4 regions of the Acidovorax facilis genome follow, and region 3 is predicted to be linked to each of the others. Evidence: predicted binding sites of a transcription regulator. Region 3 holds the regulator's gene; each other region holds the start of a gene.
The links. Region 3 encodes sigma-54, which starts transcription at its own class of promoters, with help from an activator protein. Its sites were predicted from a motif close to TGGCANGNAANCTGCTTT; they were not measured.

Region 1 (7,851 bases), 1.4 Mb from region 3:
GAGATCTGCCGGGGCCTTGAGCCCCCTAAAGAGTCGTTCAAGACCAGGACGTTGATAGGTCAGGTGTGGAAGCGCAGTAATGCGTTAAGCTAACTGATACTAATTGCTCGTGCGGCTTGACCCTATAACTTTGATAGCCAATATGCAAACCGTAAGGAATGTGTGAAAAGCTCAAAGATTGTTATGCCAAGTTGACGCAGTCAAAAGACACAAAAATCTGATTCCAAACTCTATGAATTCGCTAGGCTGTTCCTCGAACAGCTCAGCACCCAGTTATGCCTGATGACCATAGCAAGTTGGTACCACTCCTTCCCATCCCGAACAGGACAGTGAAACGACTTTGCGCCGATGATAGTGCGGGTTCCCGTGTGAAAGTAGGTCATCGTCAGGCTCTTACAGCCCAAATCGCCCTTCTGCTCAATCGAGCAGAGGGGCGTTTTGCTTTGTGACTCAAGAATTCTTTTTCCTGCCCCTTTCTATGCAGCTCCAGGATATTTTGTATTCCCAAGGTTTTGGCACCCGCCGTGTCTGTGCGGGGCTGGTTCAGCAGGGCTGGGTTTCTATACGCGGGTCATCATCTGATACTCAGGATTACGAGCCGTGCGTCGATGCGACTGCTGAGCTGGACCCAGAAGGCCTGCAGCTGCAGGTCCAAGGCATCAATTGGCCCTACCACGCGAAAGCCTATGTGCTGCTGCACAAGCCGGCGGGGACAGAGTGCTCTCAAAAACCCTCAACCTATCCCAGCATCTATACCTTGTTGCCAGCCCCTTTGCGGCAGCGGCCAACAAAAAGCGCGGTGCAAGGGGTGCAGGCCGTAGGACGGCTGGACCAAGACACCACCGGGTTGCTGTTGTTGAGCGATGACGGGCAATTCATTCACCGCATGAGTTCGCCCAAGAAACATGTGCCCAAGGTTTATCAGGTCACTACCAAACATCCAGTCGATGAAAAACAGATATCGAGCTTGTTGGCGGGGGTGGTTCTGGACGATGACCCCAAGCCCGTAAAAGCGGCGGCTTGTGAGCAGACTGCGAGCCATCGGCTGGACCTCACCCTGACCGAGGGCAAGTACCATCAGGTCAAGCGTATGCTTGCTGCCGTCGGTAATCGTGTAGAGGGATTGCATCGGTCGCAGATCGGTGCTCTGGTGTTGCCCGCTGACCTGCCTCCTGGGGCATGGAAATGGCTCAGTCAGGAGGATCTGTCCTTGCTGGCTCAGTCGTCCTGAGGGGCTTGGACCACAGATGGTGAAGCGCTACTTGGTGTGCGATCTGACTAAGCGAAGCGACCGCTACATCTCTGGAAGGATTCGATGATGACGAGAGCGTGGCGGCGAATGCGCTGACTTGACGAATCCATGATGAGCGCCAGTGGTTGCCAGTCGAGTGAGGTGCTCTTTTGCTCGTCGAAATTCGTTCCACATCAAGAATGTTACGTGTTCTCTCCCAAGGTATTGGTAAGTGCACAGCTACACTTCTTGGCTGTGTTGAAAGTGGTTCTGTGAAGATTTTCTCGATTGCACGCGCGTGCGCTGTCTTGGGTGGACTGTGGATCTCAATAGGGGGGGCACTGGCTGCCGCGCCACCACTGTTTGTGCTGAACTCCCTCGAAGCCAATGTCAGTGTTATTGACCCGGTGACATGGACCGAGACGGCCCGCATTCCGACGGGCAAGGAGCCGCACCATCTGTATCTCACGCCGGATGAGAAGTCGATCATTGTGGCCAATGCGTTGGGGGATACGCTGACGTTCCTGGATCCGCGCACTGCGCAGATTCAACGCACGGTGCGGGGCATTGTGGACCCCTACCACCTGCGGTTCACACCCGACATGAAGTGGTTTATCACCGCTGCCAATCGTTTGAACCATGTGGATTTTTACCGTTGGGACGGGAAGGAGTTGACCCTCGTCCAGCGGGTGGCCACCTCCCGGACTCCCAGCCATTTGTGGATCGACAGTCGCAGCACCACGGTGTATTCCACCATGCAGGATAGCGATGAGTTGGTGGCCATCGATATCGCAACGCAGACGATCAAGTGGCGCACCAAGACGGGCGCCATGCCGGCGGACGTATATGGCAGCGCGGACGACAAGCGCATTTTTGTGGGCCTGACCGGTAGCGACAGCGTGGAGGTATTTGACGTCTCGGGACGCGAGCCCGTGAGCATCAAGAAGATCAAAACGGGCAACGGTGCCCACGCCTTTCGCGCTGCCGGCGATGGGCGCCACCTGTATGTCAGCAACCGGGTGGCCAATTCCATCAGCAAGATCGACATGACCACCCAGCAGGTTGTCGAATCCTATCCGGTACCCGGTGGGCCGGACTGTATGGAAGTGTCGGCCGATGGCCGCTTCATTTATGTGAGTTCCCGCTGGGCTCGCAAGCTCTCTGTGGTGGATACCGAGGCCAAGAAGGTCGTGCGGCAGGTCACTGTGGGCAAGTCGCCCCATGGCGTATGGACGTTGCAACACGCGCCCCGCTGATTGGCGATGGTGTGCGGGCGTCGGCGCCTCGCAGGGGAGTGTCTCTGCGATTTTGTTTTGCTATTTATTTTGTAGCTATTAGCGTTTTTGTATCCAGCGCTAGTGCCCAAAAAGACTGTAAAAAGCCTCTCTATCTGACCTTCGATACTGGCCATATGGCCGTGGCGCCTTTGGTCGCCGACGTTCTCGCACGCCAGCAGGTACGCGTGACGTTTTTCGCCGCCAACGAACGCACCCAGGAAGGCGATGGCAGCCTGGGCGACCACTGGGCTTCCTGGTGGCGCGCACGGGCCGCAGAGGGACACGAATTTGCATCCCACACCTGGGACCACACCTATTGGCGCGCGGATCTGGGATCGGCTCAGGCCCCTTCGTTCCGCGTTCGACCGTCGGCCGGGCCGCGCGCTGGGCAGGATTTTGTGCTGACGGCAGCCGGTTACTGTGAGGAGATCGCTCGGGCCGCAGATCGGTTGAAACACGTGACCGGCAAAACACCCTTGCCCCTGTTTCGCGCCCCAGGTGGAAAGACTTCGCCGCAGTTGCTTGCCAGTGCCCGCGCATGTGGGTACACGCATGTGGGGTGGTCACCGGCGGGATTCCTGGGCGATGAGTTGCCCAGTGAAAAGGCCAGCAACACCGCGCTGCTGAACAAGGCTTTGCGGGATGTGCGCAGTGGTGACATTCTGCTTGCGCACCTGGGGATCTGGTCACGCAAGGATCCCTGGGCGCCTGCCGTGCTGGAGCCGCTAATCGTTGGGCTGAAGGAGCGCGGATTCTGTTTTCGCACGCTGCGAGAGCATCCTGACTACGCGCCTTTAATGGGGCGCTGACTGCAGTGGTGGAGGCGAGGCAAATCGTGGAGGCCGTTCGGAGCAAGGGCGTGTGTGGTGAGAGATAGACGGAGCATGACGCAATGGGTTGGCTAGGCAATGGGTTTGATGCGGCTCAGCAATGGCTTTTCGAGAGCCTGTTGCAGCCAGTGATGTTTGCTATCGGTTTGGGAAACCAGCTCGAAAATGGCTACGAGGCCGCTGGATGGGTGCTGGTGGGGCTGCTGCAGCTGGTGGTGATCGCGGCAGTGATTGGCCCATTGCAGCATTGGCGGCCGGTGGAGGCGGTGACCGACCGCGCGACGATCCGCACCGACATTCTCTACACGCTGATTCACCGGCTGGGGCTGTTTCGCCTGGGTCTCTTCCTCGCGGTGGACCCGTTGATGGATTCCATCTTTGGGGCATTGCGAGTGGCTGGCATCAGTACCTTCCAGCTTGATGGCCTCTGGCCTGGGCTCACCGACGTACCCTGGGTCAGCCTGCTGCTGTACCTGGTGGTGTTCGACTTCGTGGACTACTGGATTCACCGGGGGCAGCACCACTTTGAATGGTGGTGGCGCCTGCATTCCTTGCACCACGCGCAGCGCCAGATGACCATGTGGAGCGACAACCGCAACCATCTGCTGGACGACGTGCTGCGCGACACCATCTTGGTGGTGGTGGCGCAGCTCATCGGTGTGGCACCTGGACAGTTCATCGCTATCGTGGCCATCACGCAGCTCAGCGAGAGCTTTCAGCACGCCAATGTGCGCCTGTGGTTTGGGCGCTGGGGCGAGCGGCTGTGGATCAGTCCGCGGTTTCACCGGCTGCACCACAGCATCGGAATTGGCCATGAGACCGTCAAGCCATTGTCAGGGGAGGCTGCTGCGCAGGGCGCCAGATACCGCGTGGTGCTGGGCGGGCACAACTTCGGCGTATTGCTGCCCTGGTGGGACATGCTGATGCGCACGGCCAACTTTGAATTGCGTTTTGATCCCACGGGCGTGCGCGATCAGGTGGAGCCGGGGCCAGACGGGCGCTTGCGCGACTATGGCAAGGGCTTTTGGTCGCAGCAATGGCGGGGTGTTCTTAGGCTGCTGGGCAAGGCCTGAAAGACCCTCCACGCGGTCAAGAAGGTATGCTTGTCGGCATGGGACTTTTGCTTGATTCTTTCTGGCGTGCTGCGGCCTATTGCCTGCGGCCCCGCGTCATGGCCCTGTCCGTTTTGCCGTTGCTGCTGATGGTGGGGCTGGCGTTGGGGCTGGGCTATTTTTATTGGGACGGAGCCGTGCAGGGCATGCGCGCGCTGCTGGATGCCTCTCCGCTTCTGGCCAGCTTCTGGAATTGGCTGCAAGGGTGGGGGTTGGGTGATGTCACCTCCGTCGTGGCGCCCCTCATGGTGGTTTTGGCGGTGGCTCCGGCTTTGGTGGTGGTCTCGCTGCTGGTGGTCGCGGTCCTCATGACCCCCGCATTGGTGGCGTTGGTGGCGGATCGGCGCTTCCCTGTGCTGGAGCGCAAGAAGGGTGGCTCCTTCATCGCCAGCGTGGCCTGGTCGGTCAGCTCCACCGTGCTGGCATTGATTGCCTTGGTGGTGTCGGTGCCCCTGTGGCTGGTGCCACCCCTGGTGCTCATCCTGCCCCCCTTGATCTGGGGGTGGCTGACCTACCGCGTGATGGTGTTTGATGCGCTGGCTGACCATGCCAGCAAGGAAGAGCGGCAAGAGATTTTCCGCCGCCACCGCAGCAGCCTGCTGGGTATTGGCATTCTCACCGGCTACCTCGGGGCGGCGCCCAGCATCGTGTGGGCCTCAGGCGTGGTCTTTGCTGCGGCTTTTTTCATTCTGGTGCCGCTTGCGATCTGGATCTACACCCTGGTTTTTGCGTTCTCTTCCCTCTGGTTCACCCACTATTGCCTGGCAGCCCTGGAGCGCTTGCGCGCAGAGGGCACAGGGTTAACACCCGTTGAAGTGTCTACACCGAAGGCTGCAGACGCGGGGGAGCCCGCGCATTCCGCGCTGCCGCCTGCGGCGTCGCCCACTGCTGTTCTTTCTGCCCCCCCATCTCCTGCCAACGGAAGCCCTGCACCATGATCCCATCTTTCGGTCTGATCATCGTGGGTGATGAAATCCTGTCTGGCAAGCGTGCCGACAAGCACATGCCCAAGGTCATTGAACTGCTGTCAGCGCGAGGGCTTTCGCTGACCTACGCCGACTACGTGGGCGACAACCCGGACCGCATCACGGCCACGCTGCAGCGCGCTTTTGCGTCGGGTGACGTGGTGTTTTCCTGCGGTGGCATTGGCGCAACGCCAGACGACCACACCCGCCAATGCGCCGCGCGTGCCCTGGGCCGGGACCTGGTACTACACCCCGACGCTGAGGCTCTGATCCGCGAGCGCATGCAGGACGTGGCCCAGGAGCAGGGTGTGACGTATGAGCCGGACCGTCCCGACAACGTGCACCGGCTCAACATGGGGCTGTTTCCGGCAGGTGCCCACATCATTCCCAACCCTTACAACAAGATCCCCGGGTTCAGCTGCGAGGGCGGTCGTGGAGGGGCCGTGCATTTTGTTCCTGGATTCCCTGTCATGGCCTGGCCGATGATCGAGTGGGTGCTGGACCAGCACTACGCAGCGTTTTTCAACCGCACGCCACAGACCGAGCAGTCGGTGGTGGTCTATGGGGCCATGGAAGCGGCTTTGACGCCCCTCATGGAGCGCATCGAAAAAACGCACCCGAACGTTCGGGTGTTCAGTTTGCCCAGCGTGGATCATCCACAATACGGGCGGCATATTGAACTGGGTGTCAAAGGTCCTGCTCCCCTCGTTCCCGCTGCATGGCAGGACCTGAAACGGGAGTTGCACAAGTTTGGTGCAAATTGTGGCCCTGAATTGGTGCGCAGCTTGTGATGCCCTGTGTTGATAGTAGGTTTGCACTAAATTGGTGCGGTTCGGCGGGTGCTCCCTCGGCCTGCAGTCCTTAGTGCTCCTTCATAGTGCGGCGGCTGCACCCAGCTGGCACGCAAACTGCTTTTATTTCGGTAAATTCCTTTTTTCAACAAGCGCTTTATCCAGGAGAACCTGATGGCCAAGACCGTTGCAGACGTGATGAAGATGGTGAAGGAGAACGAAGTCAAGTTCGTTGACTTCCGTTTCACCGATACCCGTGGCAAGGAACAGCACGTGACCGTGCCTGTGTCCCACTTCGACGAAGACAAGTTCACGTCCGGCCATGCATTTGATGGCTCCTCGGTAGCCGGCTGGAAGGGCATTGAAGCCTCGGACATGCAACTCATGCCCGACCCCAGCACCGCCAACATCGACCCCTTCTTTGAAGAAACCACGCTGTTCCTGCAGTGCGATGTGATCGAACCCGGTGACGGCAAGGCCTACGACCGCGATCCACGTTCCATCGCCAAGCGCGCTGAAGCCTACCTCAAGGCCTCCGGCCTGGGCGACACGGCGTTCTTCGGCCCAGAGCCAGAATTCTTCATCTTCGACGGCGTGCGTTGGTCCAACGAACCCGGCAAGGTCATGTTCGAGATCGAAGAGTACGAAGCCCCCTGGAACTCGGGCGCCAAGCTCGAAGGCGGCAACCGTGGTCACCGTCCCACCGTCAAGGGCGGCTACTTCCCAGTGCCTCCCGTCGACAGCACGCAAGACATGCGCGCTGAGATGTCCCTGATCCTCGAATCCCTGGGCATCCCGGTCGAAGTGTTCCACCACGAAGTGGCGGGCGCTGGCCAGAACGAAATCGGTACGCGTTTCAGCACGCTGGTCGAGCGCGCCGACTGGACGCAGGTCCTGAAGTACGTGGTCTGGAACGTGGCCAACGCCTACGGCAAGACCGCCACCTTCATGCCCAAGCCCTATGCTGGCGACAACGGCTCCGGCATGCACGTGCACCAGTCCATCTGGAAAGACGGCAAGAACCTGTTCGCTGGCGACGGCTATGCCGGCCTGAGCGACTTTGCGCTGTACTACATCGGCGGCATCATCAAGCACGCACGTGCCCTGAACGCCATCACCAACCCCGGCACCAACTCCTACAAGCGCCTGGTGCCTGGCTTTGAAGCCCCTGTGAAGCTGGCCTACTCGGCCCGCAACCGCTCGGCCTCGATCCGCATTCCTTACGTGGCTAACCCCAAGGGCCGCCGCATCGAAGCGCGTTTCCCCGATCCATCGGCCAACCCATACCTGTGCTTCTCGGCACTGATGATGGCGGGCCTGGACGGTGTGGAAAACAAGATCCATCCCGGCGAAGCCGCCACGAAGGATCTGTACCACCTGCCACCCGAGGAAGACAAGCTGGTGCCCACCGTGTGCCACAGCCTGGACCAAGCGCTCGAGTATCTGGACAAGGACCGTGGTTTCCTTACCAAGGGTGGCGTCTTTACCGACTCCATGCTGGATGCCTACATCGAACTCAAGATGGGCGAAGTCACGCGTTTCCGCATGGCACCTCACCCTGTCGAGTACGACATGTACTACTCCCTGTAATCGCCTGCCTGCAGGCCATTACCCTCACAAAGGCGGCCCCGGCCGCCTTTTTTTA
Region 2 (7,851 bases), 1.9 Mb from region 3:
TTGCCAAACAAACGCGTGAACGCTGTCGTCAGGTAGCCGCCCAGGCTGTGGCCATTGACAGAGGTGATGCTTGTAGCCGTTGAGACCTCGCCCGTGCCGGCTACCGATGCGGCCAGCGTGTAGCCGCTCTGAGTTAGAAACTGAATTTGCTGGCTTTGTTCGCCGACCGGTGTCTTGACGCGCAGCCACCAATTGACCATGTCAACTATCTGCGTGATGGGAACGCCGGAGGCCGCCAGCCCAACATCGTCGGCAATATCCTCAAGCCCTTGCGTACCGCGCATGGAGACGTACACCTGACCGGCATACGGCGTGCCCGCCTTACCTTGCCATACGACGGCGTCAAAGCCGTTGCCCAGGGGTTTTGAACTTTCGACACTGCTGAGGATGGTGAAGTTGGCTGCAAGGTAGTTGGCTTGGGTTTCGCTGAGGCGCTTCTCAAAATCTCCGGCGTTAATTGCCCCAGTTTTTAGACTCTCCACGTAGGCTGCGTCAGCGAGCAAAGCGTTAATGTATGCTTTTTGAATATAACTCATTTTTTGCTCACGTAGATAAGATTAACTTTTTTTTCAAACGACAAGTATTTTTTGTGGTCAACATGTCGTGGTTGCGATATTGAACAGGTGTATTGCCCCCCAAGCATTATCAGTCCACCCAATCGTCCGCCACCTGTCGTGAAGTAGTCATATGTCGCAATCACTTCATTCGTATCTGCATCGATAATTTCTCGATGCTGGCGCTCAATGGGTATAATATTTCCCGCAAGTAGCTCCAACCTAGCTGGTAACTCTTTAGCCTTCTTGGTTTTTTCGGCTGTGGAAAAAATCTGAAGCCCAGTCTGCTCATCGCAAAGCCTTTCAAACTGCCGCATCCCCACGATATGGTCTGCAAATGGTCCAACCATGAGAGACAGAAACAGGATGGAACTAAGCACCCACTGCCATGCAGGCGTGGAGATACCGAGCCACTTGGGCACGCGCGAGGCCAGAAACCAACTTAACCAGAGCCAAAACACCCCCACCGCCAAAAATGACAGTCCAATCATTTACTTGAGCCTTTTATTTGCCAAGACTTCAATGCATTCACCAAAAGCGCTTTGATGTAGGTATCATTAGTGTTCGTCATGCTTGCACATTGTTTTCATAAATTTGCTTTCAGATTTCTTTAATAATATTTAAATAAAATCCATGAACGAATACAGCTTTCTCCAGAGGAGAATTTACATATAAATAGTTGATTATAAGTATTGAGATATTTAAACTTATTCCTGATAGATAAAGTTAAATCTTTTTGCAAGAGGCAGATTCCCCGGCCCACTGCAAGTTGATGGTTGAACCAGCAATGGCGGGACACTGTGTCCCATGGCAATAGCACGAAGCAACCACCCGCTTTCAGCTACATAGCTGTTGGCACTTGCCAATTCTTCATTGGTTTCCTTGTCTCGATAACTTGTATGAGAATATCGAATTGGAATCGCTGTGTTGGTCATGTACTCACCCACTGGAGTTGTAATGCTTGAAATTATTTTTCCATTTATTTTTTTAACGTCGACTTCTAATCCTGCATCTGCGCGACATAGACCCCTAAATTGATAGCCGCCAATGATTTCATCCGCAAATGCAAGTATGAGGATCGCCGCAACGGCGAATGTAGTAATTACGCACCTCCCTCGCTGCATTTTTGAGAATCGCTTCACGGCAAGTCCAACAACAAGCCAGACGAGCAGCACCACGAAAATAACCAGCATGCATAAAATTAAGCCAATCATGCTGATACTCTGTCGCAAAATGCATTTTTAGTTTGATTTTTTGAAATAGCGCTTGGTTTGCGCAAATTTCTAAGCATTTGTGCCCACCCCCAACATCTGCGTCGGGGAATACAACCCCACCATCAAGCCCCCCGCGCTGGCCACTGGCGCTGGCGCAAACCCCGCCATGGCCTGTATCAGCTGCTGCAGCGCACCATCGGTGGTCTGGGTCAGCATGTTTGGGGTTTGCTCCATATAAGCCCAAGGCTTGACCGCAAATATCTCCCCGCCACCTTCGTTGTTCCACTGGCCCTGCCAATAGCTTGTAAACACATCCAGGTGCGACCGGGCTATCCACTCCGGTGTGACCTGCAGAGGCTTGTTAAACCCCGTGAATACCTCGCCTTGTTCTTCCGCATTCCAGCGATAGGGATCGATCATTCCCAGGTACGTTTGCGTTGTTTCGTCGAAATGCATGTTGGTCATATTGATTTCCTCCAGTTGGTGATTTACATGTATTCAGTGATTGGTAGGTCACCGCTCCCTCAAACTCTCACTCCCTGCCCGTTGAATCGGACTGAGCAGATACTCAATCACCCTGCGTTGGCCTGTTTTGATCTCCGCCGTGATATTCATCCCCGGCGCCAGCTTGACCTGTTTACCGTCCACATCAATGCTGGTCTGGCTGAGCTTGAGCAAAGCCGGGAAGATCGCCCCGCGCTTTTCGTCATTCACCGCGTCCTGCGTGACCTTGTCCACGCTGGCCTTGACGGTGCCGTACCGGGTGAACGGAAACGTCTCCAGCTTGATCGCCACGTCCTGCCCCGAGGCCACAAACCCGATGTCCTTGTTCTCCAGCGTGACCTCGGCGCTCACGCTGGCGGCATCGGGCACGATCACCATCAGGGCCTGGGCTTCGGTGACCACGCCGCCTTCGGTGTGCAGGGCCAATTGCTGCACGGTGCCCGCCACGGGGGCCGTGAGGGTGGCCAGTTGTTCGCGCTGGGTGGCTTTGGTGAGTTCTTGCCCGGTCTGGTGGCGCTTGAGGTCAGCCTGGGCCTGGCGTTCGCTCAGGGCGCGTCGGGTTTCTGCCAAGTAGGCGCTGCGGGTTTGGTCGGCTTCGCGCAGGGCGGCCTGGGCTTCCTGGTATCTGGCCTGCTGGGTGGCCAGGTCGCGTTCAAGCTCGATGCGTTCGCGGGTGCGGTCCTGGTTGGCGTGGCCGGACATGAAGCCTTGGGCGGTGAGGGCCTGGAAGTCTTGCTCGCGCTGGCGGGCGATGGGCACGGTGGCTTCGAGCTTGCCGATCATTGCTTGCACGGTGGCCATCTCGGCTTGGCGGCGCTGGTGTTCGGCCGACAGCTTGGCCAGGCGGGCGGTGATGTCGCTCCATTCAGCGGCCAACTGGGCCTGGGTGTCGGCCTTGTCGGCTGCTGTCCAGTCTGCTGGGGTGTCCTGGTTAAGAGCTTTTTTGGCATCTAGCGCTTGATGGGTATGCGCTACCAGCTCTTGTTTTGATAGCATTTGCAGCAAGGCCCGGGCGCGCAGCCAGTCGGACTGGGCGGCTTTGCGAGTCTCAAACAGGCTGGCTTTGTCGGCCTGGGCGGTGGTGGGGTCCAGCTCCACCAGGGCTTGGCCTGCTTCCACATGGTCGCCGTCTTTGACCAGGATGCGTTGCACCACGCTGCGCTCCAAGGGCTGGATGACCTTGGTGCGGTCGCTGACGATGATGCGGCCGGGGGCCACGGCCACGATGTCGATCTTGCCGAAGATGGCCCAGGCCAGGGCGATGAGGAACAGCGCCATGAGCACAAAGGCAATGCGCCGGGGTGCGGGGTGGACGGGAGTTTCTTGCAGGCTCAGGGCGGCGGGCAGGAAGGCCTGCTCGTCGGTCAGCCGGGCGGGGCCAGCCAGCTCATGGCGATGCTGCCAGGCGGCTTTGAAGATGGCGCGGTAACGGGCCAGCAGTTCGATGGCGGGGTGGCGCGGGGTGGCGGGGGCCGCCGCGTTTGCCATCGTGGGTGCGGTTGTTGTTGTTGCGCTGTTCATGCCGCTGCCTCCGGGACCGGTGTGGCACTACCAGTTGGTGGCCCAGCCCGGCTCCCATCCTGCATGCGCCACAGGTGGGCGTACAGGCCTTGCTGCTTTTGTATCAAGGCGTCGTGTGGGCCGGCTTCCACGATGCGGCCCTTGTCCATGACGATGATCCGATTGGCATGGCGCACGGCAGACAGGCGGTGCGCAATGATGAGCACGGTGCGGCCCTGGCAGATGTGCTGCATGTTGCGCTGAATGATGGCTTCGGATTCGTAGTCGAGTGCGCTCGTGGCTTCGTCCAGGATGAGGATGCGGGGGTTGGTGAACAGGGCGCGGGCAATGGCAACGCGCTGGCGCTGGCCGCCTGAGAGGCTGCCGCCCTGCTCGCCCACCAGGGTGTCGTAGCCTTCGGGCAGTTCGCTGATGAAGTCGTGGGCGCCGGCCAGTTGGGCGGCGTGCACGACTGCTTCAATCGGGGCGGCGGGGTCGGCAATGGCGATGTTCTCGCGCACGCTGCGGTTAAAGAGCAGGTTTTCTTGCAGCACCACGCCCACCTGGCGGCGCAGTTGGGCGGCGTCGATGAGGCTAATGTCGATGCCATCGACCAGGATGCGGCCTTGCTCGGGGGTGTACAGGCGCTGGACTAATTTGGTGAGCGTGCTTTTGCCGGAGCCCGAGCGGCCCACGATGCCGATGACTTCGCCGGGGCGCACATCCAGGCTGACGCCGCCGAGCACCGGGGCAGCTTCGGGGCGGTATCTGAAGTGGATGCCATCCAGGGTGATGCGGCCATTGATGGGCGGCAGCTGGGCGGCGCTGCTAGGGGGCACTTCAGTGCGGGTGTTCAGGATGTCGCCCAGGCGGGCCATGGAGATGCCGGTCTGCTGGAAGTCGGTCCACAGCTGGGCCATGCGCATGATGGGCTGTGCCACGCGCTGGGCAAACATGTTGAAGGCCACAAACTGCCCCACGGTGAGTTCGTTGCCCATGACCAGGTGGGCGCCGTACCACAGGGTGGCGGCGTTGACGAGCTTGCCGATCAGGTTGACGCCTTCGTGTGCCCAGCTAGCCAGGTTCTGGGTCTTGAAGCTGGCGCTGACGTAGGCGGCAAGCTGGTTGTCCCAGCGGCGGGCGAACGATGGCTCCAGCGCGCTGGCCTTGACGGTCTGGATGCCGGTCACGGTCTCTACCAGCATCGACTGGTTCTCTGCACCCCGCGCAAATTTAACGTCCAGCCGCTTGCGCAGGATGGGCACGATGGCCAGGCTCAGGCCAAAGTACAGGGGCAGGCTCACCAGCACGATCAGCGTCAGCGGCACGCTGTAGAACAACATGACGGCGATGAAGATCACCGAGAACAGCACATCCAGCACGACAGTGAGGGCATTGCCGGTCAAGAAGCTGCGGATGTTCTCCAGCTCACGCACCCGGGCTACCGAATCGCCCACGCGCCGCGCCTGGAAGTACGCCAGGGGCAGCTGCACCAAATGCCGGAACAGCCGGGCACCCAGCTCTACATCAATGCGGCTGGTGGTGTGGCTGAAGACATAGGTGCGCAGGCCGTTGAGCACGCTCTCGAACACCACTACGACGACGAGGCCGATCACCAGGACGTCCAGGGTAGTGATGCCGCGGTGCACCAGCACCTTGTCCATCACGACCTGGAAGAACAGGGGGCTGACCAGGGCGAAGAGCTGCAGCATGAAGGAGATCAGCAACACCTCCCCCAAAAGCTTGCGGTGTTTGATGAGGCTGGGGATGAACCAGGAGAAGTCGAACTTGGCGAGGTCGCCCGCCAGGCTGGCGCGGCTGGTGACCAAAATAAGCGCGCCCGTCCATTGAGCGGCGAACACCTCCAGGGATTCAATGACGGGGCGGCCCCCAGTGCCGCTGGCGCCAGGGTCTTGCAGCAGCACCCGCTGGCCATCGCATTGGGCCAGCACCACGGTGCGAGCCGAACCATCGTCCGCGCGCAGCAGGGCCAGGGCGGGCAAAGGGGACAGGGGCAGCCGCTCCAGGGTGGTGCGCGAGAGCTTGGCTTTAAGGCCCAGGTGTTTGGCTGCCCGCAGCACGTCGTCGGTGCTGGCGCTCTGGCTGGGCTGCAGGCCCAGTTGGTGGGCCAGGGTGGCGGGGTCTGCGGCTATTTGGTGAAAGCGCGCTATCAACGCCAGCGCCACCAAGGCATCGCAAGTAGGCGCGCCAACTTGGGGCAATTGGATCGGCGCTACGGATTCGGGCGCGGGCGCGGCCACAGGGGGGATGCACGCATCCCCTGCTTCATGTTTTGACATCTTCTCCCCTTTTAGGGGCCGGATGCTAAGTGCAACGAATCTGAAAACTTTGTAATCGGCTTGCGTTCAGCGCAGGTTCTTGAAACAGAATGTTTGAAGACTTGCATACCGCGCGCACAGGAGGCACGCTAGGGATTGTGTGCATGCTTATTGCTTATGCCCGAGCACACTTCTTACACCTTTGTTGCATTCCACAAGGAACCCCACCATGACCACTCGCCGCATATTCACCGGACGCCTGCTCTGCACCTCCATGGCCCTCTGGGCTGCCATGGCGATGGCGCCCTCATTGGCCTTCGCGCAGTCCAAGCTCAAGGTCGCGGCTATCTACACAGTGCCTTTTGAGCAGCAATGGGTCAGCCGTATCCACAAGGCCCTGAAGGCCGCTGAAGCACGTGGCGAGATCGAATACAAGGCCAGCGAAAACGTCAGCAACGCCGACTACGAGCGCGTGATGCGCGAATACGCCACCGGCGGCAACCAGCTCATCCTGGGCGAGGCCTTTGCGGTGGAAGCCGCCGCCCGCAAGGTGGCCAAGGATTTCCCCAAGACGTCCTTTCTGCTCGGCTCCTCCGGCAAGCCGCAGGCGCCCAACTTCAGCGTGTTCGACAACTACATCCAGGAACCCGCTTACCTCAGCGGCATGGTCGCGGGCGGCATGACCAAGACGAACAAGATCGGCATGGTGGGCGGCTTCCCCATCCCCGAGGTCAACCGCCTGATGCACGCCTTCATGGCAGGCGCCAAAGAGACCAACCCCAAGGTCGAGTTCACCATCACCTTCATCAACAGCTGGTTTGACCCGCCCAAGGCCAAGGAAGCCACCTTTGCAATGATCGACAAGGGCGCCGACGTGCTCTACGCCGAGCGTTTTGGCGTGAGCGACGCGGCCAAGGAAAAGGGCAAGCTCGCCATCGGCAACGTGATCGACACCCAGCCGCAGTACCCCGACACGGTGGTGGCATCGGCCATCTGGCACATGGAGCCCAGCATCGACCGTGCGCTCAAGCTGGTCAAGGAAGGCAAGTTCACCGCCGAAGACTACGGCCCGTACTCGATGATGAAGCACAAGGGCTCTGAACTCGCGCCGCTGGGCACGTTCGAGAAGAAGGTGCCCGCCGACATCGTGGCCAAGGTCAAGGCGAAAGAGGCCGACATCCTGGCGGGCAAGTTCACCGTTAAGGTGGACGACAGCCAGCCAAAATCGACGGCCAAGTAGGCACTGAATGTAGCGGGCACCCACCCTGCCCGCCCCTGTTCCAGTCTGTGCACAGGCCACCCCAGCAAAGCGGTGGCCTGTTTGTTTTTTTCGCGTTGACTGCGCACACCGCTGTTTTTCTTTGACGAGGCACCACACCCATGCAATCCCTCTCCGCCGCCAAGCCCTCCCTGATCTCCCGGTGCACACGCCTGCTGGGCGCCCTCACCCTCGCCGCCGTGGTGGCAGGCTGTGCCGCCACCGCGCCCGGCAAGACGGCTGTGCGGCTGGACGACACGCCCCGCATCGCCGTCATCTCCGCCTTTTCCCCTGAGCTGACCGTACTGCTGCCCCAGGTGCAGCGGCCCGCCAAACACAGCATCAACGGCGTGGAGTTCACCACCGGCACGCTCGAAGGCAAACCCGTGGTGGTCTTCCTCTCAGGCATCAGCATGACCAACGCGGCCATGAACACCCAGCTGGTGCTGGACCGCTTCAACGTGAGTCATGTGGTCTTCAGCGGCATCGCGGGCGGCGTCAACCCCAGCCTGCACATTGGCGACGTCACGGTGCCCGCGCAG
Region 3 (7,851 bases):
TTGGCTCCGGCGGCAGGGGCGTCGGCAGCGTGGGCTGCGCCGAACGAAAGGACCAGGCTCAGGGCTGTCAGGGAGAGAAGCTTGTTCATAGGGGCTCCAGTAGAGTGTGGCATCTGACGCAACCTGCGTCGGATTGCCCGATTACAACGTATGCTCTGGAGACGGGGCTGACACGCCGCAGGCCAGGCCATGATTCTTTACGATCTGTTGCGTACTGGCTGCGCAGGGCTGCTTTGGCGCTGCTGGCGGCATGCTCGGTGGGCGCCCCGGCCCGGCCCCGTAAAATCCGCCGATGCTCACAGCCAAAAATGAATTGCTCGCTGCGCTTGCGGCCGAGCTGGAAGTCCTGTCCCCTGGCGCTGGCGCCAAGGCGGCGTTTGAATCCCCCAAGGTGGCGGCCCATGGCGACTTCGCCTGCACCGCCGCCATGCAACTGGCCAAGCCGCTCAAGCTCAATCCCCGCGCCTTGGGTGAACAGCTCAAGGCCGCACTGGAGGCCACGCCCGCCTTCAACCGCTGGGTGGATGCCATTGAAATCGCCGGACCGGGCTTTCTGAACATCCGCTTGAAGCCCGCCGCCAAGCAGGAAGTCGTGCGCGAGGTGCTGGCCGCTGGCGAGCGTTTCGGCTATCAACCCGACAACGGCCAGCGCGTGCTGGTCGAGTTTGTCTCGGCCAACCCCACCGGCCCGCTGCACGTGGGCCACGGCCGCCAAGCTGCTTTAGGCGATGCCATCTGCAACCTGTTCAGCACCCAGGGCTGGAAGGTGCACCGCGAGTTCTATTACAACGACGCGGGCGTGCAGATCGATACGCTGACCAAGAGCACGCAGCTGCGCGCCAAGGGCTTCAAGCCCGGCGACGACTGCTGGCCCACCGACAGCGACAACCCGCTGGCCAAGAACTTCTACAACGGCGATTACATCGCCGACATTGCCGAGGCCTTCAAGGCCAAGGCCACGGTGAAGGCCGACGACCGCGAGTTCACGGCCAACGGCGACGTCGAGGACTACGACAATATCCGCCAGTTCGCCGTGGCCTACCTGCGCAACGAGCAGGACAAGGACCTGCAGGCGTTCAACCTGCACTTTGACGAGTACTACCTGGAGTCCAGCCTGTACACCAGCGGCCGCGTCGAGGCCACGGTGAACAAGCTCGTCGCCAATGGCAAGACCTACGAGCAAGATGGCGCGCTGTGGCTGAAAAGCACGGACTACGGCGACGACAAGGACCGCGTCATGCGCAAGCAGGACGGCTCCTTCACCTACTTCGTGCCCGATGTGGCGTACCACATCGCCAAGTGGGAGCGTGGCTTCACGAAGGTCGTCAACATCCAGGGCACGGATCACCACGGCACCATTGCCCGCGTGCGCGCGGGCTTGCAAGCGGCCGACGTGGGCATTCCGCAGGGCTACCCCGACTATGTGCTGCACACGATGGTGCGTGTGGTCAAGGGCGGTGAAGAGGTCAAGATCAGCAAGCGCGCAGGCAGCTATGTCACGCTGCGCGACCTGATCGAATGGACCAGCAAGGACGCCGTGCGTTTCTTCTTGCTCTCCCGCAAGCCCGATACCGAGTACACCTTCGACGTGGACCTGGCCGTGGCGCAGAACAACGACAACCCCGTGTACTACGTGCAGTACGCGCATGCCCGCATCCAGTCGGTGCTGCGCGCGTGGCAAGAGGCTGGCGGTGGCAACGTGGCTTCGCTGCACGACGTCGATCTGTCGGCTCTCGAAGGCCCACAGGCCCAGGCGCTGATGCTGCAGCTGGCCAAGTACCCCGAAATGCTCACGGCTGCGGCCGACGGCGAAGCCCCGCACGATGTGACCTTCTACCTGCGCGACCTTGCCGCCAGCTACCACAGCTACTACGACGCCGAGCGCATCCTGGTGGACGACGAGGCCGTGAAGAAGGCTCGCCTGGCGCTGGTCGCCGCCACCGCGCAGGTATTGCACAATGGCCTGGCCGTGCTGGGCGTGTCGGCTCCAGCCAGAATGTAAGCAGTCACTATGAAGAAACAACAGACGGGCGGGACCATCGTCGGCTTTATCGTTGGGGTCATCGTGGGCCTGGGCGCTGCCTTGGCTGTGGCGGTGTACGTGACCAAGGTGCCGGTCCCCTTCCTTAACAAGGGCAATGGCCGGGGCGTGGACATGGACGCCGCCGAGACCCAGAAGAACAAGAACTGGGATCCCAATTCGCCTTTGTATGGCAAGAACCCGGCTCGCCCGGCAGCCCCGCCCGCTGTGGCTGCCTCGGCGCCCACCCCAGCCGCGCCGGATGCGCGGGCTGTGGCATCGGCGCCCGCACCCAAGCCCGCTGCCAGCAAGCCCGAGGCCAAGGCTGAAACCAAGCCTGGCGCCGACCCGCTGGGCGATCTGGCCGTGGCCAAGGCTGCTGCCAAGGGCAATCTGGACCCGTTCGACTACTTTGTCCAGGCCGGGGCTTTCCGCACCCAGGCGGACGCCGATGCGCAGCGCGCCAAGCTGGCCATGCTGGGCTGGGAGGCCCGCGTGAGCGAGCGTGAGCAGAATGGCCGGGCGGTGTTCCGCGTGCGTGTGGGGCCGTTCACCAAGCGCGACGACGCCGAGCAGCTCAAGGAGAAGCTCGATGGTGCCGGGCTGGAGTCGGCGCTGGTGCGCGTGCAGCGCTGACGCGCCAGACTTCGGGTGGCTGAACTTTTTGCGGGGGCATGGCTCACATCCCCCAGACCTGTAACAGGAGAGTCTTTGTCATGAAACGCCGTGAGTTTTCTTTGTCCGCCGCCTCGGCGGTTGCCGCTTCCGCCCTGACGTTGCCAGTGGCCACCCCCGCGCTGGCTCAGGCCCGCCAGTTCAAGGAGGGCAAGGACTTCCGGCGGCTTGACAAGCCGTTAGCGCCCGACGCGCCTGCGGGCAAGGTCGATGTGATCGAGTTCTTCTGGTACAGCTGCCCCCACTGCAACGCCTTTGAACCCGCGCTCGACGCCTGGGTCAAGGCCGCCCCCAAGGACCTCTCCGTCCGTCGTATGCCCGTGGCCTTCAACGCGAGCTTTGTGCCCCAGCAGAAGTTGTACTACGCCCTGGAAGGCATGGGCAAGCTCGAAGCCCTGCACGCCAAGGTGTTCCGCGCCATCCATGTGGAAAAGCAGAAGCTGGCCAAGGACGACGAAATTTTTGCCTGGGTGGCCCAACAGGGTGTGGACGCCGCCAAGTTCAAGGAAATCTACACCTCGTTCAGCGTGTCCAACCAGGTTCGCCGTGCTTCGCAACTGCAGGACGCCTACGGTGTGGAGGGCGTGCCCTCGATGGGTGTGGCGGGCAAGTTCTACACCGATGGCACCATGGCGGGCAGCATGCAAAACGTGCTGCAGGTGGTGGAACATCTGGCGGCAGTGGCCCGCAAAGGCTGACGGTTTTCGCCCGGCCGCCGGTTCCCATTGGCAAAAGCCCGCACATGCGGGCTTTTTTCATGGAGGAACGCGACGGGGTGGCTACAATGATTGCAAGATTCGTGCCCTATGAACCATCGCCTCCTTCCGATCCTCCTGCTCGCGGCCCTGGCCTGCACCTTCGGTGTGGCCCATGCCGAAAAGGCCGACCGCGCCAAGCCCATGAACATCGAGGCGGACGCTTTGCGCCACGATGAACTCAAGCAGACCAGCGTGTTCTCTGGCCGCGTGGTCATGACCAAGGGCTCCATCGTGCTGCGCGGCGCGCGGCTGGATGTGCGCCAGGATGCCGATGGCTACCAGTACGGTGTGGTCACGGCAGAGCCCGGCAAGCGCGCCTTCTTCCGGCAAAAGCGCGACACCCTGCCGGGAGCACCCGAGGAGTTCATTGAAGGCGAGAGCGAAGTCATCGAGTACGACGGCAAGGCCGACAACGTCCGCTTCATCACCCGTGCCGAGCTGCGCCGCTACCGGGGCGCTGTGCTCAGCGACGAGATCACCGGCGCCGTGATTGTCTACAACAACCTGACCGACGTGTTCTCCGTGGACGGAAAGCGCACCGCCACCAACGCTGCGGGCGATGCCCCCGCACCGGGCAGCCGCGTGCGCGCCGTGCTGGCCCCCAAAGATCCACCGCCCGCTGCGGCGGCCCCCGAGGCGGCGTCCCCGGCCTCAGCCCCGGCGCTGCGCCCCAGCAACAGCCTTGGCGGCGGCGCCAAGTGAGTGGGCCCGCTGTGAGTACCGGCCCTGACACTCAGGCGGGTAGCCGCCTGGGGCCTGATTCCCAGGCGGGCAGCCGCCTGGAGGTGCAGCACCTGGCGAAGTCTTATGGCAGCCGCAAGGTCGTCAAGGACGTTTCGCTGGTCGTGCAAAAAGGTGAGGTCGTGGGGCTGCTCGGCCCCAACGGCGCGGGCAAGACCACCTCGTTCTACATGATCGTGGGCCTGGTGCGCAGCGACGAGGGAGACATCCGCATCGACGGCCAATCGGTGGCCCACATGCCCATCCACCGGCGCTCGCGCCTGGGCCTGTCGTACCTGCCGCAGGAAGCCTCGATCTTTCGCAAACTCACAGTCGAAGAGAACGTGCGCGCCGTGCTGGAACTGCAGCGTGGTGATGACGGCCAGCCGCTCTCGCGCGACGCCATCGAGGAGCGCCTGACGGCCCTGCTGCAGGAGCTGCGCGTGGACCACCTGCGCGCCTCGCCCGCCATGGCCCTGTCCGGCGGCGAGCGCCGCCGCGTCGAGATTGCCCGGGCCCTGGCCACTCAACCGCGTTTCATCCTGCTGGACGAGCCCTTTGCCGGCATCGACCCCATTGCCGTGATCGAGATCCAGCGCATCATCGGCTTCCTGAAGGCGCGGGGCATTGGTGTGCTCATCACCGACCACAATGTGCGCGAAACCCTGGGCATCTGCGACCACGCCTTCATCATCAGCGATGGCCGCGTGCTCGCGCAGGGCACGCCGTCCGAGATCGTGGACAACGCCGAGGTACGACGTGTTTACCTTGGCGAACACTTCAGGATGTGATGAAGCCTGGACTCTCGCTGCGCGTCTCGCAGCATCTTGCATTGACCCCCCAGCTTCAGCAGTCCATCCGGCTGCTGCAGTTGTCCACGCTCGAACTCTCGCAGGAAGTCGAGCAGATGCTCGACGAAAACCCGTTCCTCGAACGCAATGCCGACGAAGCTCCGCGCGAGGAGTTTGGCCTGGAAGCCGCCGACACGCCCGCGCAGCCTGATGAGTACAGTGCTGATGATGCTATATTTTCAGGAGCTAGCAGCGCAAGCAGCACAAGCGCTGAAGGCCAAAATGATGCTGAAGCACCGAGTGCTGGCGCTGACGAGCCTGACTGGAGCGGTGACGGCACGGTAGAAATGGCGCCCAACGACGCGGAGTGGGGCGGGGATGCGCCCGCCCGCAACCGCAACGACTCCGAAGGCGACGAGGCCGACGCCACCGAGCTGGCCCGTTCGCATGAATCGCTGACCGCCTTTTTGCACCGTCAGGCGCTGGCGCTGCGCTTGTCCGAGATCGACCGCGCCGCGCTGCGTTTTCTCATTGAATCGCTCAACGACGACGGCTACCTCGAAGAGCCGCTGGAAGAGCTGGCCATCAGCCTGGCCGGGCCGGACGACCTGGAGCAAATCGAAGAGCTGGTGCACCGCTTCACCGTGGCCCAGCGCCTGCTGCAAAGCCTGGAGCCCACCGGCGTGGGTGCGCGCAACCTGGCCGAATGCCTGACGCTGCAGCTCACGGCGCTGGCTGCCGACGAGGACAGCGATGCTGACCCCGACACGGTGCAGACCGCGCTGCGCATTTGTCAGCAGCCGCTGGAGATGCTGGCCCGCCGCGATATCCGCCGCCTGACGCAGCTGTGTGGCGACGGCGAAGAGCGCACCCGCGCCGCCATGGCGCTGATCGCTCGCCTGGAGCCTCGCCCCGGCCGTCGCTTTGCCGACGTGGAGCGCAACATCATCATTCCCGATGTCATCGTGCGCAAAGCCGGGCGTGCCAATGGACGCGATGGCCAGCACAACTTCATCGTCAGCCTCAACCCCGATGTGATGCCGCGCCTGCGCGTGCACGACATCTATGCTGGCGCCCTGCGCGGCCACAAGGGCGGCGAGGGCCACCAGGGCATGCAGCAGCGCCTGCAGGAGGCCCGCTGGTTCATCAAGAACATCCAGCAGCGCTTTGACACCATCCTGCGCGTCTCGCGCGCCATCGTGGAGCGGCAAAAAAGCTTCTTCACCCACGGCGAGTTGGCCATGCGCCCGCTGGTGCTGCGCGACATCGCCGACGAACTGGGCCTGCACGAATCCACCATCAGCCGCGTGACCACCGCCAAATACATGGCCACGCCAATTGGCACGTATGAGCTGAAGTACTTCTTTGGCTCGGGCCTGGGTACCGAGACCGGCGGCAACGCGTCCAGCACCGCCGTGCGCGCCCTCATCAAGCAGTTTGTGGCCGCAGAAAGCCCCGCCAAGCCGCTGTCCGACAGCCAGATCGCCGAGATGCTCAAGGAACAGGGCATCGAGTGCGCACGCCGCACCGTGGCCAAGTACCGCGAGGCGCTCAAGATCGCGCCGGCCAACCTGCGCAAGGCGCTGTAGGTACCCCGGTTGGGGGCGCATGGCTCGCCCTGTTTGAATTTTTCGTTTTTCTATCCGCCACCCCACCATGGCCCGCATCGTCTTCGACCTCCCCCCGCACTTCGGCTTTGCCACCGAGCTGCAGATCTACATCAGCCACGTCAACCAAGGCGGGCACCTGGACAACGCGCAACTGCTGAGCCTGGTCTCTGAAGCGCGGGTGCGCTTCTTCCAGTCGCTGGGCTACCCCGAGGCCGACGTGGGCGGGCTGTCCATCGTGGTCGGCGACATCGTGGCGCAGTACAAGTCCGAAGGTTTCCACGGTGAAACCATGCGCGTGGAGATGGCGCCTGCGGACTTCAACCGCTATGGGTTTGACCTGGTGTTTTGCATGACCGAGAAGACCTCAGGCCGCGAGGTGGCGCGCGGCAAGATCGGCATCGTCTTCATCGGCAAGGCCGACCGCAAGGTGGCGCCGATCCCCGAATCCATCCGCCAATTGCTGCTGGCCCGCGCGGGAACGCCGGATTCCCACGCATTGTCTGAGCGCGTATCCTCCCCATCGACATGAACCAACTCCAACTTTTTCTCCCCTGCGCCGCTGGTGTGGAGGGCTTTCTGGCCGACGAGGTGCATGGCATCACCGGCCTCACGGGGCAAGACCTGCTCGTCGGCCGCGGCGGCGTGCTGCTGCGCGCCTCGTGGCGCGAGGCGCTGCTGCTCAACCTGCACAGCCGACTGGCCCAGCGCGTACTGGTGCAGTTGGCGCACCGCCCGTACCGCTCCGAGAACGATCTCTATGCCATGGCCAGCGACGTGGCCTGGGAAATCTGGTTCACCACGCGCCAGACCTTCAAGGTCGAGGTGACGGCCCAACACAGCCCGTTGCAGAGCCTCAACTTCGCAGGTCTCAAGGTCAAGGACGCGGTGGCCGACCGCTTCCGCGCCAAAAGCGGCGTGCGGCCCGACGTGAACACCCAGTGGCCCGATGTGCGCATCCACCTGCACCTGACCACCGACGAGGCCACGATCTACATCGACACCTCGGGCGAGCCGCTGTTCAAACGCGGCTGGCGCGAAGACAAGGGCGATGCGCCACTGAAAGAAACCCTGGCCGCCGCCATGATTGCCGCCAGCGGCTGGGACCCGCATGGCGACAACCCCCAGCCCCTGTACGACCCCTGCTGCGGCAGCGGCACCATCGTGATCGAGGCCGCGCAGATCGCCTGCCGCATTCCGGCCGGCATGCTGCGGCGTTTTGCGTTCGAGAAGCTGCTGCCGTTCCAGGCCCATGTCTGGGATGCTATTAAAAGCGAAGC
Region 4 (7,851 bases), 2.2 Mb from region 3:
TGGATGAAGAAAAACCAGCTGGTCGCAAACTAACTGTTCCAGTTTTGGAAACAATCTGGACGCTTGTTTCCTGCCTGTGGCCAATGAGAAGAATCTCAGGCCCGCAGCCGGTCGCAAGCGATCGATCCGAGGCAAGAAGGGTGGGCGTTGATTCCTTTGGAAGTGCGTTGGACATGGGCTGTATCGTGCCCGGCCGGCGCTGCGGCGTCGTCTCGTCGCCGTTTCGGTTCTTTTCAGTTTGTTTCGGGTTAGGCCGAATGCAACAGGGTCGAAACATATGCATCGCTGTTGCCACACCGGGCCCAAAAGCGGGATAAATCGGGCTTGCGCGGCTTGCGCCCGTTGGGCTTATGGGCTGAAATCTCTCTGTACCTGTTCCAGGTGTTACGAGGGAGGTTCCATGACCGTAGTCGCCAAAATTCTTCAGTCCAAACCGGACGCCACTGTCCACACCATTGCGCCCACGGCGTCGGTGTTCGATGCGCTCAAGCTCATGGCCGACAAGGGCATCGGCGCCCTGGTGGTTACCGAGGGGGATGCCATCGTGGGCATCTTCACAGAGCGCGATTACGCGCGAAAGATTGCCCTGCTGGGCCGCACGTCAGCCGCCACGCTGGCGCGCGATGTGATGACCACCTCGGTACGCTTTGTGCGGCCCGAGCAGACCAGCGAGCAGTGCATGCAGATCATGAGTACCGGCCGCCTGCGCCACCTGCCCGTGGTGGACAACAACGGCAAACTCGTGGGCATGATCTCGATCGGGGACTTGGTCAAGGACATCATCTCCGAGCAGAAATTCATCATTGAACAGCTGGAGCAGTACATCACCGGAACGCATTAAAGGGCAACTCCCTGAGGCGCTGCGCGCCTTCCCCCTTCTCGAATCGCTGCGCGATTCGAGAAGGGGGACGCCCCCAGCGCGGCGGGGCGGCCCTTGCGCGGGGGCGCTGGCCTGGGGTTGCGCGCGTGCGACGGCCCTGCCATGGGGATAAAACGAAAAAGGGCTCTGACCGATCTGGTCAGAGCCCTTTTGATTTGCCGTGTTGTCGGGCCTGGAGCCCAGCGGTTCAAGCAGCTTTTTCGACGTGCCCCTGGCGGGTGTAGAGGAAATCGATCACCGCCTTGCGGTAGTGCACGTACTGCGGGTCTTCGGCCAGTTCTACGCGTTTGCGGGGGCGGGGCAGGTCGACGGTCAGCACTTCGCCAATCGTCGCGGCCGGGCCGTTGGTCATCATCACGATCTTGTCGGACAGCAGCACGGCCTCGTCCACGTCGTGCGTCACCATGACCACGGTGCTGTGGGTGCGTGTGACGATTTCCAGCAATTCGTCCTGCAGCTTGGCGCGGGTCAAGGCGTCCAGCGCGCCAAAGGGCTCGTCCATCAGCAGCACCTGGGGCTCCATGGAGAGTGCCCGGGCAATGCCCACGCGCTGCTTCATGCCGCCAGAGATTTCACCGGGGCGTTTTTGTCCAGCGGGCGTGAGGCCCACCAGGGCCAGTGCGGCGTCGGTGCGGGCCTTGAGCTGGGCCTTGCTTTCCTTGCCGCCAAACACGCGCTCCACGGCCAGGTAGATGTTGTCGAAGCAGGTGAGCCAGGGCAGCAGCGAGTGGTTCTGGAACACCACGGCGCGCTCGGGGCCGGGGCCCTTGATCTCCTTGTTGGCACACAGCAGCGCACCGTTGGTGGGCGTGGTCAGCCCGGCGATCAGATTCAAGAGCGTGGACTTGCCGCAGCCCGAGTGGCCGATCAGCGCGACGAACTCGCCCTTGGCAATCGTCAGGTTGATGTCGCGCAGCGCGGGGAACAGGCCCTTGGCCGTCTTGAAGGTCTGCTCGACGCCGTGGACTTCGATGAACTTGGTGCTCATGGAGGGGTGTGTGGATGCTGCCGTGGTGGTCGTGTTCATGCTTTCACCTCTTCAAACGTAAATGCGGTGGCCAGCTTGATGAGCGCAAACTCCAGCACCAGCCCGACGATGCCGATCACGAAGATCGCGATGATGATGTTCTTGACGTTGAGGTTGTTCCACTCGTCCCACACCCAAAAGCCGATGCCCACGCCGCCGGTCAGCATCTCGGCCGCCACGATCACCAGCCACGCGGTGCCCACGGCCAGGCGCACGCCGGTCAGCATGTAGGGCAGCACGGCGGGGAAGAGGATCTTGGTGGCGATCTTCCACTCGCTCAGGTTCAGCACGCGGGCCACGTTCATGTAGTCCTGCGGCACACGCTGCACGCCCACGGCGGTGTTGATGATCATGGGCCAGATGGAGCAGATGAAGATGGTCCAGATGGCGGCGGGGTTGGCGCCCTTGAACACCAGCAGACCGATCGGCAGCCACGCCAGAGGCGATACCGGCCGCAGCAGGCTGATGAGCGGGTTGAACATGCGCGACAGGAAGTTGAAGCGCCCGATCACGAAGCCCGCCGGAATGCCCACCAGCGCCGCCATGCCAAAGCCCACGGCCACGCGCTCCAGCGACATCAGCACATTCCAGCCCACGCCTTGGTCATTGGGGCCATTGCGGTAGAACGGGTTGCTGAAGATTTCCAGCGCCTGCTTCCACGTCTCCACCGGATTGGGGATGCTGCCGCCGGTGGTGGTGGATACCACCGCCCACAGACCGATGAGCAGGCCCAGGCCACAGAGCGGCGGCAGTACCGCCATCCAGAAGCTGCGCGACAGGGCCGCCCAGTCGCGACTGGCAGGGGCGGGGCTCGCCGTTGCTTCAGTTTTGGACTGTTTTTGGCTTCTGGCGCTTGCTGGTGAAGCGTTGATAGCTACATTATTCATAGCGTTCTGTGCAGCCACGGGGGCTGCATCCAACGGGGAGTGAAAGACGGCACTGACCATGGTGTTCTCCTTGGCAGGGTGGGCGGGGCAGGGCGCTTACGCCTTGATCTTGAAGCTGTCGGCGTACTTGGCGGGGTCTTTGCCGTCCCACACCACGCCGTCCATGAGCTTGGCGGTGCGCATCGGGTCCTTGGGCACGTTGATCTTCATGGCGCTGGCAACCGACTTGTAAAGGTCCACCTGGTTGATCTCTTTGGCCACGGCCAGGTAATCGGGGTGGCTCTTGATCAAACCCCAGCGCTTGTGCTGCGTCAGGAACCACATGCCGTCCGACAGGTAGGGGAAGTTCACCGCGCCGTCGTTGAAGAATTTCATGTGGTTGGGATCGTCCCAGGTCTTGCCCATGCCGTTCTGGTAGCGGCCCAGGATGCGCTGGTTGATGGCGTCCACGCTGGTGTTGATGTAGGACTTCTGGGCCACCGTTTCGGCCATCTTCATCTTGTTGGACAGGCTGGCGTCAATCCACTGGCTGGCCTCCAGCACGGCCATCATCACGGCGCGGGTGGTGTTGGGGTTCTTCTTGACGAAATCGGCCGAGGTGCCCAGCACCTTCTCGGGGTGGTCCTTCCAGATGTCCTGGGTGGTGTTGGCGGTCACTCCGATGCCATCCATGATGGCGCGGTGGTTCCAGGGTTCGCCCACGCAGAATCCATCCATGTTGCCCACGCGCATGTTGGCCACCATCTGGGGTGGCGGCACGGTGATCAGCTTGGCGCCCGACAGCGGGTTGATGCCGGCGGCGGCCAACCAGTAGTGCATCCACATCGCGTGGGTGCCGGTCGGGAAGGTGCCTGCGAAGGTGTACTCGCGCTTGTTGGCGGCCATGAACTTGGCCAGGGACGGGCCATCCACTGCGCCCTTGTCGGCCAGTGCCTTGGACAGCGTGATCGCCTGGCCGTTGTTGTTCAGGCTCATCAGCACGGCCATGTCCTTCTTGGGGCCGGCCGTGCCCATGTGCACGCCGTACACCAGGCCATACAGCACGTGGGCAAAGTCGAGTTCGCCATTTACCAGCTTGTCGCGCACACCGGCCCACGACGCTTCCTTGGTGGGGATGATGGTCACGCCATACTTCTTGTCAAAGCCCAGCACCGAGGCCATCACCACGCTGGCGCAGTCGGTCAGCGGGATGAAGCCAATCTTGACTTCCTTTTTCTCTGGGGCGTCCGAGCCCTGGGCGTGCACCAGGGCACGCAGTGCCGGGCTCACGCCCACTGCGCCCACGGTGGCGGCCTGCAGCACGGTGCGGCGGTTGAGGCTGGTTTTCAACAGATCGGTCATGGGGCGGTTCCTCGGTGCGTTAGAAAACAAAAAAGGCGTCCTCCCCTGGCCTGGTTGCATGCGCAAACGAGCTTCGGAGAGGGACGCCTTTGTCCATGGCAAAGCCCATTGGGGGGCTTTGTGTCAGCACCGGCCCGCCATTGGGTCAGTGCTGTCAGTGGTGGGACCGTCTTTGGTCTTGCCAGGGTTAAAGCAAGCAGTGTGCCAGCCTTTTTCATACCGGCCTTGCTCCAATACAGCGCATGATCTGCTACCAAATTAGTAGCTGTTTGTGCTTATTTATAAGGCGGTAGCGGCCAGTTTGGCTTGTAAATTTGCGGAGATGGTGCGCGCGCCGAGTGCTGCACTGCATTTGTGCGGCGCACCATTTGGGGAGAAGCCGGTGGACCCGGGCGCGACCCAGGCGAGGGATGTCAAGCAAGGGTCGCCCCGCAGCGAGGGCATCGTCCCCCTTCCCGAATTGCGCAGCGATTCGAGAGAAGGGGGAAGCGGCGCAGCCGCTCAGGGGGTTGTTCCCTATCTCTACCCCAGCAGATCCATCACATCGAGCATGCGCTGGGCCACGTCCACCAGCTTGAGGCCCTTGTCCATGGCGGTCTTGCGCAGTTTCTCGTACGCGGCTTGTTCGCTCAGGCCCTGGCGCTGCATGAGCAGGCCCTTGGCGCGGTCGATGGTCTTGCGGTCTTTCAGTTCGGTCTTGGCGTCGGCCAGTTCGGCACGCAGGGCCTGTTCGTGCTGGAAGCGCGCCATGGCCACGTCCAGGATGGGGCGGATGCGCTGGGGGGCCAGGCCCGCCACGATGTAGGCCGACACGCCCGCCGCCACCGCGTCCTTCACGTGCGAGGTGTCCTCGTCGTTGGTGAACATCACGATGGGGCGGCGCTCGTCGCGCGTGGCCATCACCACATGTTCGAGCGCGTCGCGCGCCTCGCTTTCGGCGTCCACGATGATGAGGTCGGGCTGCAGCTGGGCGATGCGCTCGCTCAGGAAGACATCGGCAGGCAGGGTGGCCACCAGGTTGAAGTTGTTCTCCAGCAACCCAATGCGCAGCGCCCGCGACCGTTCCGCCTGAAGTACGGCGTGTTCGTCGGCGGGGTCGGCGACTGCCAGATCCGGGGCAACCACCACGATGCGCAGAGACTCGTTCATACCCAGGAGCATAAGCAATTTTTACGCCACAAAATGGTGCATCGAAGCGGTGCGTTCCGGGGCTGCAGGCTGGCAGGAGGTTGTGGCCGCTTCCAAGGCCTGAAACTTGCTAATAGTTTGTCGATGGGCAGGGCATACCCGATAGCAGCTACCCGGTCGCATCGCATATACATCTGGTCACATTGACCCATTCAAGAGGATTTGCATGAACAAGCACATTGACCGGCGGCGTATCTCTGCCGGCTTGGCCCTGACCACCGTGGCGGTATCCGCGCTGCTGGTGTTGACAGGCTGCAGCAAGGTGCCCGACACCATCAAGATCGGCGTGGCCCAGCCCCTCTCCGGCCCCTTGGGCGCGCTGGGGCAGGATTTGCTCAACGGCGTCAACCTGGCCGTGGCGGAACTGAACAAGGGTGGCTACACCGTGGACGGCAAGCGTGTGACGCTGGAGGTGGTGTCGGTGGACGACAAGGCCGACGCCGCCACCGGCAAGACCGTGGCGCTGCAGCTGGTGGACTCGGGCGTGGTGGCGGTGATCGGGCACCTGAATTCGGGGGTGAGCATTGAGACGGCCCCGATTTACGCCGCCAAGGACATCGCCCAGATCGCCATCTCCACCAACCCCAAGTTCACGCAACTCGGCTTCCCAACCACCTTCCGCATGGTGGCCAATGACACCTTGCAGGCGCGCGCTATCGGCTCGTTTGCCGCCACACAGCTGGGTGCCGCCCGCTACGCTGCGCTGGACGATGGCACGCCTTACGGCAAGGGCCTGGCCGACGGTGCTGCCGAGCAGCTCAAGGCTGAAAAGAAGGAAGTGGTGGTGCGCAAGTCGTTTGACGACAAGACGGTGGCTTTCGATGAACTGGCTGGCGAGCTGAAGGCCGCCAAGGTCGAGGTCATCGTGTCCACCCTCAACGACTTTCAGGCCCTGGCTCTGCTCGAAGCCCTGCGCAAGGTTGACCACACCAAGGTTAGCCTGCTGGGCGGGGACACCATCAAGACCACCGACATGACCAAGGCCATGGGCATGGTCGAAGGCGTCTACGCCACATCGCCCGTACTGGAAGCCAAGGAGTTCACCACCGGCAAGCCCTTCCTTGAAAAGTACATCGAGGCCTACAAGAAGCCCCCGGCCTATGGCGGCCACTACAGCTACGACAGCACCTATGTGCTGTCAGCCGCCATCCAGAAGGCCAAGTCGGCCGATCCGAAAGCGATCACCAAGGCCATGCACAGCATCAACGGCTATGCGCCCGTGATCGGCACCATGACCTGGGACGACAAGGGCGAACAGCGCTACGGCGCCGTGGGCGTGTATGAACTGCGCAGCGGAAGCTGGGAACTGCGCATGCGTTCGGACCGCTGGTAGCCAAGCCACCAGGTCGTCAGGCGCCATCCATCCGCACAACCCCTGCTGGCGACTGCCAGCAGGGGTTTTTGCATCCGACCCTGAACGGGGCCGGGTTTTACACTCGGGGCATGAGTTTGCTGATCCTCGGTATTGAATCTTCGTGCGACGAAACGGGCGTGGCATTGGTCCGTTCCACGGGCAATGCCGTGCCCACGTTGCTATCGCACGCGCTGCACAGCCAGATTGAGATGCACCAGGCCTACGGTGGCGTGGTGCCCGAGCTGGCCAGCCGTGACCACATCCGACGTGTGCTGCCGCTGGCAACGCAGGTGCTGACCGAGTCCGGCCAGTCGCTGGCCGATGTGGACGTGGTGGCCTACACCCGCGGGCCGGGCCTGGCGGGTGCGCTACTGGTGGGGGCGGGCGTGGCGTGCGCGTTGGGCGCTGCACTGGACAAGCCGGTGCTGGGTGTGCACCACCTGGAGGGGCACCTGCTGTCGCCCTTCCTCAGCGCCGACCCGCCTGAATTCCCTTTTGTGGCCCTGTTGGTGTCGGGCGGCCACACCCAGCTGATGCGTGTGGACGGCGTGGGCCGCTACGAGATCCTGGGCGAGACCATTGACGATGCGGCTGGCGAGGCGTTCGACAAGTCGGCCAAGCTCATGGGCCTGGGCTACCCGGGTGGGCCAGCGCTCTCGCGCCTGGCTGAGCAGGGCGATGCCGCAGCCTTCAAGCTGCCGCGCCCGCTGTTGCACAGTGGCAACCTCGATTTCTCTTTTGCCGGGCTCAAGACGGCGGTGCTAACGCAGGCCAAGAAGTTGGGCGATGAGCTGGAGGCACGCAAGGCCGACCTGGCGGCGAGCACCGAGGCTGCGATTGTCGAAGTGCTGGTGAAGAAGACGCTGGCTGCGCTCAAGCAGACCGGTCTGAAGCGCGTGGTGGTCGCCGGTGGCGTAGGGGCCAACCGGCACCTGCGTGCGCAACTCAATGCGGCCTGCGCCGCGGCCAAGGTGCGCGTGCACTACCCTGAGCTGCACCTGTGCACCGACAACGGCGCCATGATTGCCATGGCGGCGGCCATGCGGCTGCAGGCTGGGCAGCAGCAGGCCAACACCGACTACGCCTTTGACGTGAAGCCGCGCTGGCCGCTGGATGCGATCACGGTTTGATTATCTGAATAAAAAAGGCCGCTACCGCCTGTCCAGCAAGCGTT

Region 1: glnA (type I glutamate--ammonia ligase) is a predicted target of sigma-54. The motif match lies at 6,313-6,330, and genes of this name have one in related genera.
Region 2: ACQ4MJ_RS07065 (BMP family protein) is a predicted target of sigma-54. The motif match lies at 6,212-6,229, and genes of this name have one in related genera.
Region 4: ACQ4MJ_RS13480 (ANTAR domain-containing response regulator) is a predicted target of sigma-54. The motif match lies at 5,296-5,313, and genes of this name have one in related genera.

Annotation. Positions count from the first base shown of each region.
Region 1 covers NZ_CP192460.1:1,069,217-1,077,067, forward strand. Annotated here, with positions in the region: rRNA gene ACQ4MJ_RS04845 (23S ribosomal RNA) at 1-124, shown strand, start outside; rRNA gene rrf (5S ribosomal RNA) at 279-391, shown strand; gene ACQ4MJ_RS04855 (16S rRNA pseudouridine(516) synthase) at 479-1,231, shown strand; gene ACQ4MJ_RS04860 (YncE family protein) at 1,504-2,487, shown strand; gene ACQ4MJ_RS04865 (polysaccharide deacetylase family protein) at 2,460-3,317, shown strand; gene ACQ4MJ_RS04870 (sterol desaturase family protein) at 3,401-4,411, shown strand; gene ACQ4MJ_RS04875 (EI24 domain-containing protein) at 4,450-5,388, shown strand; gene ACQ4MJ_RS04880 (competence/damage-inducible protein A) at 5,385-6,206, shown strand; gene glnA (type I glutamate--ammonia ligase) at 6,381-7,796, shown strand.
Region 2 covers NZ_CP192460.1:1,563,073-1,570,923, reverse strand. Annotated here, with positions in the region: gene ACQ4MJ_RS07095 (putative Ig domain-containing protein) at 1-503, opposite strand, end outside; gene ACQ4MJ_RS07090 (hypothetical protein) at 533-1,045, opposite strand; gene ACQ4MJ_RS07085 (hypothetical protein) at 1,262-1,768, opposite strand; gene ACQ4MJ_RS07080 (hypothetical protein) at 1,838-2,233, opposite strand; gene ACQ4MJ_RS07075 (HlyD family type I secretion periplasmic adaptor subunit) at 2,282-3,760, opposite strand; gene ACQ4MJ_RS07070 (type I secretion system permease/ATPase) at 3,790-6,072, opposite strand; gene ACQ4MJ_RS07065 (BMP family protein) at 6,281-7,291, shown strand; gene ACQ4MJ_RS07060 (5'-methylthioadenosine/S-adenosylhomocysteine nucleosidase) at 7,432-7,851, shown strand, end outside.
Region 3 covers NZ_CP192460.1:5,130,982-5,138,832, forward strand. Annotated here, with positions in the region: gene ACQ4MJ_RS23505 (PsiF family protein) at 1-89, opposite strand, end outside; gene argS (arginine--tRNA ligase) at 293-2,002, shown strand; gene ACQ4MJ_RS23515 (SPOR domain-containing protein) at 2,012-2,656, shown strand; gene ACQ4MJ_RS23520 (thiol:disulfide interchange protein DsbA/DsbL) at 2,737-3,393, shown strand; gene lptA (lipopolysaccharide transport periplasmic protein LptA) at 3,502-4,155, shown strand; gene lptB (LPS export ABC transporter ATP-binding protein) at 4,167-4,964, shown strand; gene ACQ4MJ_RS23535 (RNA polymerase factor sigma-54) at 4,964-6,553, shown strand; gene ACQ4MJ_RS23540 (acyl-CoA thioesterase) at 6,621-7,103, shown strand; gene ACQ4MJ_RS23545 (THUMP domain-containing class I SAM-dependent RNA methyltransferase) at 7,100-7,851, shown strand, end outside.
Region 4 covers NZ_CP192460.1:2,938,555-2,946,405, reverse strand. Annotated here, with positions in the region: gene ACQ4MJ_RS13500 (CBS domain-containing protein) at 401-841, shown strand; gene ACQ4MJ_RS13495 (ABC transporter ATP-binding protein) at 1,068-1,907, opposite strand; gene ntrB (nitrate ABC transporter permease) at 1,904-2,854, opposite strand; gene ACQ4MJ_RS13485 (CmpA/NrtA family ABC transporter substrate-binding protein) at 2,891-4,135, opposite strand; gene ACQ4MJ_RS13480 (ANTAR domain-containing response regulator) at 4,658-5,284, opposite strand; gene ACQ4MJ_RS13475 (branched-chain amino acid ABC transporter substrate-binding protein) at 5,490-6,656, shown strand; gene tsaD (tRNA (adenosine(37)-N6)-threonylcarbamoyltransferase complex transferase subunit TsaD) at 6,767-7,807, shown strand.